3 regions of the Bacillus sp. NPDC094077 genome follow, and region 2 is predicted to be linked to each of the others. Evidence: riboswitches for the same ligand, from Rfam matches in the RefSeq annotation. Region 2 holds a riboswitch; each other region holds the start of a gene.
What was found. A riboswitch is a leader RNA that binds a small molecule or an ion and turns the genes downstream of it on or off. The one in region 2 is predicted to bind S-adenosylmethionine.
Positions count from the first base shown of each region.

Region 1: it holds a riboswitch for S-adenosylmethionine, as region 2 does, so the genes downstream of both, ACQKNR_RS24965 (bifunctional O-acetylhomoserine aminocarboxypropyltransferase/cysteine synthase) here and ACQKNR_RS13550 (methionine ABC transporter ATP-binding protein) in region 2, are expected to answer to the same signal.
Region 3: it holds a riboswitch for S-adenosylmethionine, as region 2 does, so the genes downstream of both, ACQKNR_RS10735 (Na+/H+ antiporter NhaC family protein) here and ACQKNR_RS13550 (methionine ABC transporter ATP-binding protein) in region 2, are expected to answer to the same signal.

Region 1 covers NZ_JBNNUF010000016.1:26,837-30,887, reverse strand. The annotation lists gene metA (homoserine O-acetyltransferase MetA) at 1-418, opposite strand, end outside; gene ACQKNR_RS24965 (bifunctional O-acetylhomoserine aminocarboxypropyltransferase/cysteine synthase) at 402-1,700, opposite strand; SAM riboswitch class I at 1,846-1,950, opposite strand; gene ACQKNR_RS24960 (chloride channel protein) at 2,324-3,556, shown strand; gene ACQKNR_RS24955 (YjjG family noncanonical pyrimidine nucleotidase) at 3,599-4,051, opposite strand, start outside.
Region 2 covers NZ_JBNNUF010000004.1:355,007-359,057, forward strand. The annotation lists gene ACQKNR_RS13535 (toprim domain-containing protein) at 346-690, shown strand; gene ACQKNR_RS13540 (thioredoxin family protein) at 694-1,002, shown strand; gene ACQKNR_RS13545 (hypothetical protein) at 1,155-1,499, shown strand; SAM riboswitch class I at 1,625-1,732, shown strand; gene ACQKNR_RS13550 (methionine ABC transporter ATP-binding protein) at 1,908-2,933, shown strand; gene ACQKNR_RS13555 (methionine ABC transporter permease) at 2,926-3,591, shown strand; gene metQ (methionine ABC transporter substrate-binding lipoprotein MetQ) at 3,614-4,051, shown strand, end outside.
Region 3 covers NZ_JBNNUF010000003.1:388,970-393,020, forward strand. The annotation lists gene gltP (glutamate/aspartate:proton symporter GltP) at 1-1,131, shown strand, start outside; gene ACQKNR_RS10730 (DUF402 domain-containing protein) at 1,200-1,718, shown strand; SAM riboswitch class I at 1,839-1,944, shown strand; gene ACQKNR_RS10735 (Na+/H+ antiporter NhaC family protein) at 2,040-3,356, shown strand; gene ACQKNR_RS10740 (flagellar basal body rod protein) at 3,545-3,901, shown strand; gene ACQKNR_RS10745 (PspA/IM30 family protein) at 3,948-4,051, shown strand, end outside.

The DNA of each region.
Region 1 (4,051 bases), on a different contig from region 2:
GAAGCGTAGACGTTACATTCGTTTTTGAATACTCCATAATACGTTTAAGCTCTTCCCAATAATCTACTTCTTCAAAAGAGAGTGTCTCCACTGGCGCTCCAGTAATAATGAGTCCATCGAATTTCTCATCTTCAATATCACGAAATGTTTTATAGAAACTCGTTAAATGCTCCTGTGCTACATTGCGAGATAAATGTGATTCCATGTGAAGTAAATGAACATCTAGTTGCAACGGTGTATTTCCAATTAAACGAAGCAATTGAGCTTCTGTCTCTTGTTTTGTGGGCATTAAATTTAAAATAGCAATTTTCAAAGCACGTATATCTTGTGTTTCTGCTCGCTCCTTCGTCATTACAAAAATATTTTCTTCTTGCAGTACTTTGCGAGCTGGTAAATCTTTATCAATTATGATCGGCATGTTGTTTGCCTCCGACTAACGCTGCAGCTAAATCTGCAATAATATCAGAAACATCTTCTATACCAACCGATAAACGGATTAAATCAGATGTCACACCAGCTAAACGCTGATCTTCAGCACTTAATTGTCTATGCGTCGTACTAGCAGGATGTATAACGCAAGTTCTTGCATCAGCTACATGTGTTACGAGCGTCGCTAGTTTCACATTTGCGATAAATTCTTTTGCCGCTTCTAATCCTCCTTTAATACCAAATGTTAAAACACCACTAGCACCTTTTTTCAAATACTTTTGTGCTAAGGGGTAATTTTCATTACTATCTAATCCCGGATAATTCACCCATTCAATACGTTCATGATTAGCAAGCCACTTAGCAACTGCGAGAGCATTTTCACTATGACGCTCCATTCGTAAATGCAATGTTTCTAAGCCAATATTGCTAATATATGCATTGAATGGGCTCATACAGTTTCCATAGTCTCTTAATAACTGAACACGTGCTTTCACAATATAAGCTGCTGCTCCAAAATTTTGGATATAACTTACGCCGTGATAACTTGGATCCGGTTCGACAAGCTCAGGATATTTTCCATTCGTCCAATCAAAGTTTCCCCCGTCAATTACAACGCCGCCTAAAGAACTTGCATGACCATCGATATATTTCGTCGTTGAATGGACAATGATATTAGCTCCATGTTCAAACGCTTGGCATAAATAAGGAGTCGCTAACGTATTATCAACGATAAAAGGTACCTCTAATTCTTTTGCTGCAGCTGAAAATTCTTTAAAATTTAAAACGTTCATTGCTGGATTTCCTAACGATTCTGCATAAATGAGCTTCGTCTTATCGTTGGCAAGTGCTACAATTTCATCAGCTGTTAAATTTGGATTAAAGAACGTAACATTAATGCCAAGCTTACGCAAACTTACCCCAAATAAATTAAAAGTTCCTCCATAAACTGTTGAAGAACAAAGCAAATGATCCCCGCTACTACAAATATTTAAAACTGCTAGCATAATAGCTGCCTGCCCAGAAGCCGTTGCAACCGCTCCTACACCGCCTTCTAATTCCGCTAGCTTTTGCTCAAATGCAGCTAGAGTAGGATTTCCAATACGCGTATATATATATCCCTCTGCCTCTAAATTAAATAGTGCTGCTAAATCATCTGAAGTATCGTATTTATACGTTGTACTTTGATAAAGTGGCAAAACGCGCGGCTCACCATTCTTTGGTGTATAGCCACCTTGCACACAAATTGTTCCTTTTCCCCATGATTCTCCCATCTCTCATTCTCCTTTCTTTTATCCCGCTATTTGTGGGGATGGACAAAACCCCCACTGATTAAAGTTTCACTTTATGCAAAATAAAAAACTGCCCCTTTCCTGAAAACAAGAAAGGAGCAGTTTGAAAACACGCTCTAAGGGCTCTTTCTTATCTCTCAGGATTATTACCTGCAGGATTTGGCACAATTCCGTTATACGGCTGTTGCCAAGGTTTCATCGGGCCTGTCCCTCCACCTTTTCTTGATAAGACTATGCAATTACCGTTGATTTTATAGCAATAATTTCCTAATGTCAAATAGTTTTTCTGAATGTTCTAAATTAAAGTAAAACTTTAGTTAATGGGGTTTTGTCCATCGCCCACTGATTATTAGCCCGCAAATAGCGGGATAAATATTAATAGTTTCATACAAAATAACAAAAGAAATATATTCCATTCCCTTTCAAAAAAGACCTTTAAAAAACTCAAATTAGTCTATAGAATTAAGTAAGTTAATATCTAGATTCAAATTTTCACAAAAGCATACTAGATGTTGAATAAGCCACCCACTCAAAAAGATACTATACATATTCCATTCATTTTGCACTAGCATATTTAATCCTTTCTTACATAATGGAGGTATAACATGACAAATACAAAAGACATGCACTATATAATCGTCTTATATGGCATTCTTCTAGGGTCCATAGTAGGTGCTACAGTCTGGCTATTTTTAGTTACGATAAATATCGGAATCCACTTTATTTGGGGATACTTACCTAACGTTTTCTCTTCTCCCCCTTATTACACCCTTTGTGTAACAATAATCGGTGGTACCCTTGTTGGTTTATCACAAAAATACTTCGGTACATATCCACGCCTCATGCCAGAGGTAATGGGTGAATATAAAAAAACAGGTAGAATTGAATACCGTTTTGTCCATCAGGCTACTTTAACTGCGATTATTGTTTTAATATTTGGAGCTAGTCTCGGTCCAGAAGCCGCACTTGTTGGAATTATTGGCGGACTTTGCACATGGGTTGGTGATCGTTTTAAATTTGCTTTAAAGGGAATGAATGAACTAACAGAGGTTGGAATTGGTGCTACTTTAAGTGTCATTTTTAATGCACCATTATTCGGTTTCTTAGCTCCAAATGAAAATGAGGGTGAGCAAATTAACGAATTTTCTAAAGGAAAAAAAGCAATTGTATACTTAACTACTACTTTTGCAGGTTTTTCTGTTTATTTACTACTGAGTAAACTCGATAATCGCGGATCCTTTATTGTTGATTTTGGAGAAGGTTCACTTTCTTTCAATGAATGGATCGCATTTCTCCCGCTTGCTAGTATCGGTGCTATAGTTGGTTTCTTTTATTTCAAATTAGAATTTACATTAGAGAAGCTCATTCATCCTTTTACGGAATACAAACTTACACTTGGAATTATTGGTGGCATTTTATTAGGAATTGCGGGAACAGTTCTCCCGTATACATTATTTTCAGGGGAACACCAATTAAAAGAATTAGTAGTTGAATGGAGCCATTTATCTTTTTGGGTATTACTTCTTTCAGGCATTTTAAAATTATGCATTACTGCCGTTTGTTTAAATACAGGTTGGCGTGGCGGGCATATTTTCCCAATCATATTTTCCGGATCAAGTATTGGATACGCTATGGCTTCTATTCTCCCTATAGATCCAATAGCATCTGTGGCCATCGTAACGACAGCAATTTCAAGCTATGCGCTAAGAAAACCAATAGCTATAACATTGCTATTACTTATGTTTTTCCCGCTTAATTTACTATTACCAATGCTTGGGGCAGCAGCGATTGGTAATGCATTTCCGCTTCCTAAACGTAACGAAACTACAAATGAATAAAAATAGGCAGTGGGGGCGAAAACTCCACTGCCCATTTTTTTATTACACATGCTGCTTTAATAGAGCGTATAATTCTTCAAAATTATGCACTTCATATGTCGGTACAATCCCACTATCATTTAATTTCTTTTCTGGGTTAAACCAACAAGTATCAATTCCCGCTACATATCCACCTTTAATATCAGCACTTAACGAGTCCCCAATAATAAGCCCTTCTTCAGGAAAAAAATTAGGAATCCTCTCAAAAACATAATCAAAATACTCTTTCATCGGCTTTTGAAAACCTGTATCTTCAGAAACAAAAATACCTTTAAACAAGGAATGTAACCCTGCATTACGTAAACGTTTATCTTGCGTCTTAGAAACACCGTTTGTCACTATATACAAATCATACTCATTTTGAATTTGATTTATAAATTCAAACGCACCTTGTATGAGTTGATTCCCTTCTTCTAAGTAGCTACGATAATTATTTTCGAATAGTATCCCATCGAC
Region 2 (4,051 bases):
GACTGCTTTTCGGTAAGGTTTCATGTGTCCTCACAATCTAAACGAGCCGCCTCTGTTTTTCATTGTCCAGCTCCAGCGGCTAGATTGTTAGGTGGCTTCGCTTCTTCCCGCGAGGCAAAAAGCGCCTCTACGTCAGAAGCTCCACCTCCTAGCCCTTCATGTCTAAGAACCTTCCGCACGAGAAGACCAAAAGCGTCTTCTGTGCGAAAGAACCTTAGCCAACAGGACTAAACAGTCGGTTCCGCTTTTCTTTTGCAAAAATAAACAGGAAACAACATGAAAATAACGAATATAATATATACTAAGTTAGAGGTTGTATAGTATATGGTGATCGGGTGATGACATATGATTTATGTAGAAAAAGTCATTATTGTAGAAGGTAAATCAGACAGAAGAAAGATTGAATCTATTATTCGTGAACCTGTGGAAATTGTTTGTACAAATGGTACAATTGGGTTGTCGAAAATGGATGAGCTCATTGATCAGTTTTTTGATAAGGAAGTGTATGTACTAGTGGATGCTGATGATGCTGGAGAAAAGTTAAGGAAACAATTTCGAAAAGAATTTCCGCAGGCAGAGCATATTTATATTGATCGCTCGTACCGAGAAGTGGCAACTGCGCCGTCTTCACACTTAGCAAATGTATTATGGGGAGCTGACATTGACGTTTATACAGAATATTTACGGTAAGGAATGATAGAAGTGATTGATTGGACAGGAGCCGAAGCTACAGCCCTAATAGAAAACGAAGAAAAAACAGTGTTATATGTGTATACGCCAATGTGCGGAACATGCCAATTAGCAAAAAAGATGTTAACAGTCGTTGAGCTGACGATTGAAGATTTGAAAATTGGGATGTTAGATTTAAATTACGCTCCGCATTTAGCGAAAGAGTATGGGATCGAAAGTGTACCTTGTTTACTTATTTTTGAAAATGGGACACTGATGAAGAAAATATATGCATTTCATTCGGTTGAATATTTATATACGGAATTAAAGTAGGCGGCAAAAATTTTGCCGCCTCGACATATTTCTTGGGAAATATGTCGAGAGGCGGGGTGGCTACAGTATTTGTCGAGCGAAAGTAACAGGATTGCTCTTTAGTAAGAGGGAATGGTATGTAATAGAAAGTGATATGAAGGATGTGATTTAGGGTGAAATTATATTCTTTGCTACAATCATTTGTAAATTACGCTAATGGTCAATATCATTTAGAACCACTTTTAAGACAAGGAGAAAAAACTGTTAATTTTCGTTTTGGAGATGAGAGTTGTTCATTACAAATTTCAAGGGATTATATAGAGCTGTTGAAAGAGGAAAGAGGAACGGAACAAATCGTTTGTGTAGATGAAGAGGATGTAGAACGCTTGGTAAGCGGAAATGTAAGATTGCAGACGTTAATGAACGATGGGCGTGTACAATATGCGGGAACGTATCGAACGATGTTATTAGTTGAATCGATGTTTCATATATGTAAACCGATGTCAGTAGGTGCTTAAAATTCTGAAGTTTCTTTTTTTGCGAAAATTTCTGTTGACACGCCGTGCGGATATTGATACAATTCAATTCATAAAATATAGACAATTTCATAAATTACAAATCAGACGAAAATTAAATCTGATTTCTCTTATCAAGAGAGGTGGAGGGACTGTGCCCTGTGAAGCCCGGCAACCGTCAACTTATGTTGAAATGGTGCCAATTCCTGCAAAGCAAATGCTTTGAGAGATGAGAGAGAGGGATAATGTTGTTATATACGCATATAAACCTTTCTGCTTCTCTAAAGCGGAAAGGTTTTTTTGTTGTTTGAAGGAGGACTTCAAACAATAAAAGTAGTTATAACGGTGGACTACACGCATCGAAAATAAAAAAATTGCGGAGTCTATCCAAACAAAAAAGGGGTGAACATCATGATCTTATTAGAAAATGTAAAGAAAATATATAAGGCAAAAAGCGGTGATGTCACTGCTGTAGATAACGCCAATTTAAAGATAGAAAAAGGTGAAATCTTTGGTGTTATTGGATATAGTGGCGCTGGGAAAAGTTCTTTAATCCGATTGTTTAATCAGTTAGAGAAACCAACTTCTGGCCAAATTACAATTGCAAATCGTGTGATTTCAGCAATTACAGGAAGTGAACTTCGTAAAGCGAGACAAGAAATCGGAATGATTTTTCAGCACTTTAACTTACTTTGGTCACGAACTGTGCGTGAAAACATTGCATTTCCACTTGAGATTGCGGGTGTTGATAAGACGAAGAGAAAAGAGCGTGTAGAAGAGTTAATTCGCCTCGTTGGATTAGAAGGAAGAGGAGACGCGTACCCATCTCAGTTAAGTGGTGGACAAAAGCAGCGCGTCGGAATTGCAAGAGCATTAGCGAACAATCCACAAGTACTTTTATGTGATGAAGCAACGTCAGCTCTTGATCCAGAAACGACGGATCAAATTTTAGATTTACTATTAGATATTAATAAGCGTCTCGGTTTAACAATTGTACTAATTACACATGAAATGCACGTGATTCGAAAGATTTGTAATCGAGTGGCGGTAATGGAGAGAGGAAAGATTGTAGAAACGGGTCCAGTACTTGATGTATTCCGTAATCCGCAGCAGGACATTACGAAACGATTTGTACAGCAGTTAACTGATTCTGAAGATACAAATGAAACGATTGAAAGTTTAATTGAAAAGTACCCAGATGGAAAAGTAATTCGCTTGCAGTTTATCGGTGAAGCTGTAGAGAGACCGGTACTTCAAAGATTAATGCAACGCAGTGATATAGAAGTTAGCATTCTGCAAGGAAATATCGCACAAACGAATAACGGTTCTTACGGTAGTTTAGTCGTTCATTTAAATGGTGAGGAAACAGCGATCCAGCAAGCAATAGAAGGAATTCATCAAGATCAAGTAGAGCTGGAGGTGATTGCACATGGATAAATTACTTGCAAATGTTGATTGGAATCAAATGTTAGAAGCAACAGGTGAAACACTATATATGACGGCAATCGCAGCGCTTGCCACATTTGTTTTAGGACTTATTTTAGGACTATTACTATTTATGACAACGAAAGATAATTTATGGGAAAACAAAGCGGTTAACACGGCGATTGGAGCGTTCGTCAATATTTTCCGTTCTATACCATTTATCATTTTAATTATTTTATTAATCCCATTCACAAAGATTCTTCTTGGAACGATTCTTGGAGCGAGTGCAGCACTGCCAGCTTTAATTATCGGCGCAGCACCATTTTATGCAAGAATGGTTGAAATCGCACTTCGTGAAATTGATAAAGGCGTAATTGAAGCTTCAAAAGCGATGGGTGCAAAAACAAGCACAATTATTTTGAAAGTGTTAATTCCAGAATCGTTACCAGCATTAGTATCGGGGATTACGGTAACGACAATTGCTTTAGTAGGCTATACGGCAATGGCAGGTGTTGTTGGTGCTGGTGGCCTTGGAACACTTGCTTACTTAGAAGGGTTCCAGCGCGGGAATAACGATGTAACAATCGTTGCGACAATTTGTGTATTACTCGTTGTATTTTTAATTCAATGGATTGGTGATAGTGTAACGACTCGAATAGATAAAAGATAATGAAAACGGGAGGGTATTTCAAATGAAAAAATTATTACTTACAGCACTTATTTCAACTTCAATTTTCGGGTTAGCTGCTTGTGGTGGGAAAGATAAAGATGAAAAGAAACTAGTTGTTGGGGCTTCTAACGTACCGCACGCTGTTATTTTAGAAAAGGCAAAACCGTTACTTGAGAAAAAAGGAATTGATTTAGAAATAAAAAAATTCCAAGACTACGTGTTACCGAATAAATCGTTAGCAGATAAGGAAATAGATGCAAACTACTTCCAGCACATTCCGTATTTAGAAAAAGAAATGAAAGATAAGAAATATGATTTTGAAATAGCAGGAAAAATTCACTTAGAACCGATTGGTGTATACTCTCAAAAATATAAGAGCTTAAAAGAGCTTCCAGACGGGGCGACAATTATTATGAGTAATTCTGTTACTGACCATGGACGTGGTTTAGCAATTTTACAA
Region 3 (4,051 bases), on a different contig from region 2:
ATCGTTGTACCGATTGTTGTAGCAAGTATTGTTGTTGGGGTTGCTGGTGTTGGCGATGTTAAAAAACTAGGTCGACTAGGCGGAAAGACAATTATTTACTTTGAAATTATTACAACGATTGCGATTGCTGTTGGCCTACTGGTAGCGAATATTTTCCAACCAGGAAAAGGCGTAAATATGGACCAGTTAACAAAGACAGATATTTCGAAATATACAGCTACAACAGAGCAAGTACAAAGTCATTCGTTTGCGGATACATTTGTAAACATTGTGCCGACGAACATTATGAAATCATTAGCTGAAGGAGATATGCTTGCTATTATTTTCTTCTCTGTATTATTTGGTTTAGGTGTAGCGGCAATTGGTGAAAGAGGAAAGCCAGTTATGCAATTTTTCCAAGGTGTAGCCGACGCGATGTTTTACGTAACAAACCAAGTTATGAAATTTGCGCCATTTGGTGTATTTGCATTAATTGGTGTTACAGTTTCTACATTTGGACTAGCTTCATTAATTCCGTTAGGAAAATTACTAATTGTCGTGTATGGGGCAATGATCTTCTTCGTTGTAGTTGTATTGGGACTTACAGCGAAAATATTTGGGATTAACATTTTCCAATTCTTTAAGATTTTAAAAGACGAACTGATCTTAGCATACTCTACAGCAAGTTCAGAAACAGTTTTACCGAAAATCATGGAGAAAATGGAGAAATTCGGTTGTCCGAAAGCAATTACATCTTTCGTTATTCCGACAGGTTATTCATTTAACTTAGATGGATCGACTTTATATCAAGCGATTGCGGCTATTTTCTTAGCGCAAATGTACGGCATTGATTTATCCCTTACACAACAAATTACATTATTACTTGTGTTAATGGTTACATCAAAAGGTATTGCGGGTGTGCCTGGCGTATCATTCGTAGTATTATTGGCGACACTTGGTACTGTAGGGATTCCAGCTGAAGGTTTAGCATTTATTGCAGGTATTGACCGTATTTTAGATATGGCTCGTACAGCAGTTAACGTTGTAGGTAACTCTTTAGCAGCTGTAGTTATGTCTAAGTGGGAAGGTCAATATGACGCTGAAAAAGGACAAGCTTATTTGAAAGAAATTTCTAATAAACAAGCAGCTTAATTATAATTTGAACAAGCTCTCACATAATATGTGGGGGCTTTTCTCTATATAGAAAAGGAGCAGGCGTAATGAAACGTAAATATGGTGACGGTTCTTCGTGGAAGCGATTAATAGAAAAAGATTATATAGTCAAGCAGGTAGAAGATGGGATGCTTGGAATATTAGATATAAAAAAAGTGAGAGAACCTAGTTATAAAAAATATGATGGTGAAGAAGTTTGTATTGCAGACGATCAGTATACATGGGTGCAATATTTTATAGATGGGAAAAACTTTGCGATTACGGCTATGCTAGACGACCGGAAAAATTTAGTGCAATATTATATTGACGTGACGAAAGAATATAATATAGACGAGCGTGGTTTACCTTATTTTGATGATTTATATTTAGATGTAGTATTGTTACCGAACGGTGAGATTTATGTATTGGATGAAGACGAGTTAGAGGATGCCTATAGTATGGGAGATGTTACAAAGGAAGAATATGAACTAGCTTGGCATAGAACAAAATGGATTGTAGCGACGATAAAAAACGGAGAATTTTATTGGATTTCAATATTAGATAAAGAAATTGAAAAATTAAAATGATTGGTGTATTCGCGTTTTTGTATAATTACCAAAAAAATCTATACAAAAAATAATTGACTTTTGTTTTGTAAGCGAGTAAAGTTAGGAAAGAAATTATTATTAAAAAATAAATATGAAACCTTCTTATAAAGAGAGGCGGAGGGACTGGCCCTACGATGCCTCGGCAGCGGACTCGATTTTAGAGTGCTGTGCCAAATCCAGCAAGCATGTGCTTGAAAGATGAGAAGAGTGTTTCTTATAGATGTATAAGACCTCTTCTCGTTGGAAGAGGTCTTTTGTTATTCATTAGAAAAAAGGTTGAAACTAGGGAGAGATGGTACTTTGAAAGAAACGAGAGGAAATGGTTTAGCTTTATTACCACTTGGGATATTTTTGGCGCTATTTATTGGTTCTGGAATTATTACAGGTGATTTCTATAAATTGCCGATACTTGTAGCGATTTCAATTGCTGTAGGAATCGCTTTAGCGATGAATCGTAAAGAAAGTTTTAATGTGAAAGTAGAACGATTCGCTAAAGGAGCAGGAAATCCAGATATCATGATTATGGTATTAATATTTGTACTTGCAGGTGCATTTTCTGAAACAGCAAAAGGAATGGGTGGAGTAGACGCAACTGTTAATCTGGCGTTATCTATTTTGCCACCAGGATTTATCGTAGCTGGAATTTTTGTTATAGGTGCATTTATCTCATTAGCGATGGGAACTTCAATGGGAACAATTGCAGCGTTAGCCCCGATTGCTGTAGGTATTAGTGGACAAACGGATATCTCAATTGCACTTACGATGGCAACTGTTGTTGGTGGGGCAATGTTTGGTGATAATTTATCATTTATTTCAGATACAACAATCGCAGCTGTACGTTCACAAGGAACAGAAATGAAAGATAAGTTTAAAACAAACTTTTTAATTGTATTGCCAGCAGCTATTATTACAATTGTATTATTAGTAATTATTACTTTAGGAAGTGATACACAAATTAAAGCTCATACTTTTGATTGGGTGAAGATTTTGCCATATGCAGGTGTACTTGTTACAGCGCTGCTTGGTTGGAATGTACTCATTGTATTAACTGGTGGTACAGTACTATCTGGTGTTATCGGATTTATAGATGGAAGTTACACGCTAGAGAGCTTCTTTAAAAGTGTAACGACTGGAATGGGCGGTATGATGGAGTTAGTATTACTTGCTATTTTAATTGGTGGTATGGTTGAATTGATCCAATATAATGGCGGTATTCAATATTTAATGAATCTTTTAACTCGCAATATTCGCTCGAAAAAAGGAGCGGAGTTTGGGATTGCTGGATTAGTGAGCATGACGAATATGTGTACAGCAAATAATACAATTTCAATTATTTTTACAGGTCCGCTTGCGAAAAACATTGCAAATCAATATGAAATTGATCCTCGTAAATCAGCGAGTGTATTAGATTTATTCTCATGTTGTGTACAAGGGTTAATTCCGTATGGGGCTCAAATGTTAACCGCGGCAGGATTTGCAGCTTTATCTCCGGTTGAATTGTTACCATATGCCTTTTATCCCATTTTAGTTGGGGTATGTGGAGTAGTTTCGATTCTGATTGGGTTTCCGAAGTTTTCGAAAGTAACTGAGAAAAAAGAGTGCCATAAAACAGCTTAATTTAATATGAAGCATTAAGATTGGAAACGGAAAACGTGCAGAGAATATCTCTGCACGTTTTTTGTATTATGAAGGACTGAATACGTCTCGGTCTTAAGTCTGAGTTGAAAACGGTTCTTAAGCTCGTTATGGAAAAATGAAAAAATAGTTAAGATAAGAGTATCAAATCGAAGGGAGGCAAGCACAAGATGAAACAATTTCTAGCGTTTATCGCGGCCGGTATTTTGGCTTTAATTGCTCTTGGTAGTCTTGCTGGTATTATAGGATTCGCAATCGGAGCAGGAGTTGTGTACTGGAGCTATAAATCATTTGTGCGAGCACAATCATTTTTTGGAAAGTTAGCTTGGGGTATTGTTGGTTTGATCGGCTTGTCCATCGCCCTTTCTCATTCCCCAGCATTAATCGGTATCGCAGCATTAGTAGTTTTATACTACGGATACCGTGAGTGGAAAAAAGAAAAACCTGTAGTTGTTGATTCTGCTCCAGAAAGTTCTAAATCATATAGCAACTTTGAAGATGAGTGGAACAAATTAATGAAAAACTAATAAAAAATAAATCAAATTTATAAAGTAGAAGAGAGGAAGATTTATAATGAAACAATCTTTATTCGGACGTGTACGCGATGCAATTTTAGCTGATTTTCATAATGTGTTAGATGAGAAAGAAAGAAAAAATCCAATTGCTATGTTAAACCA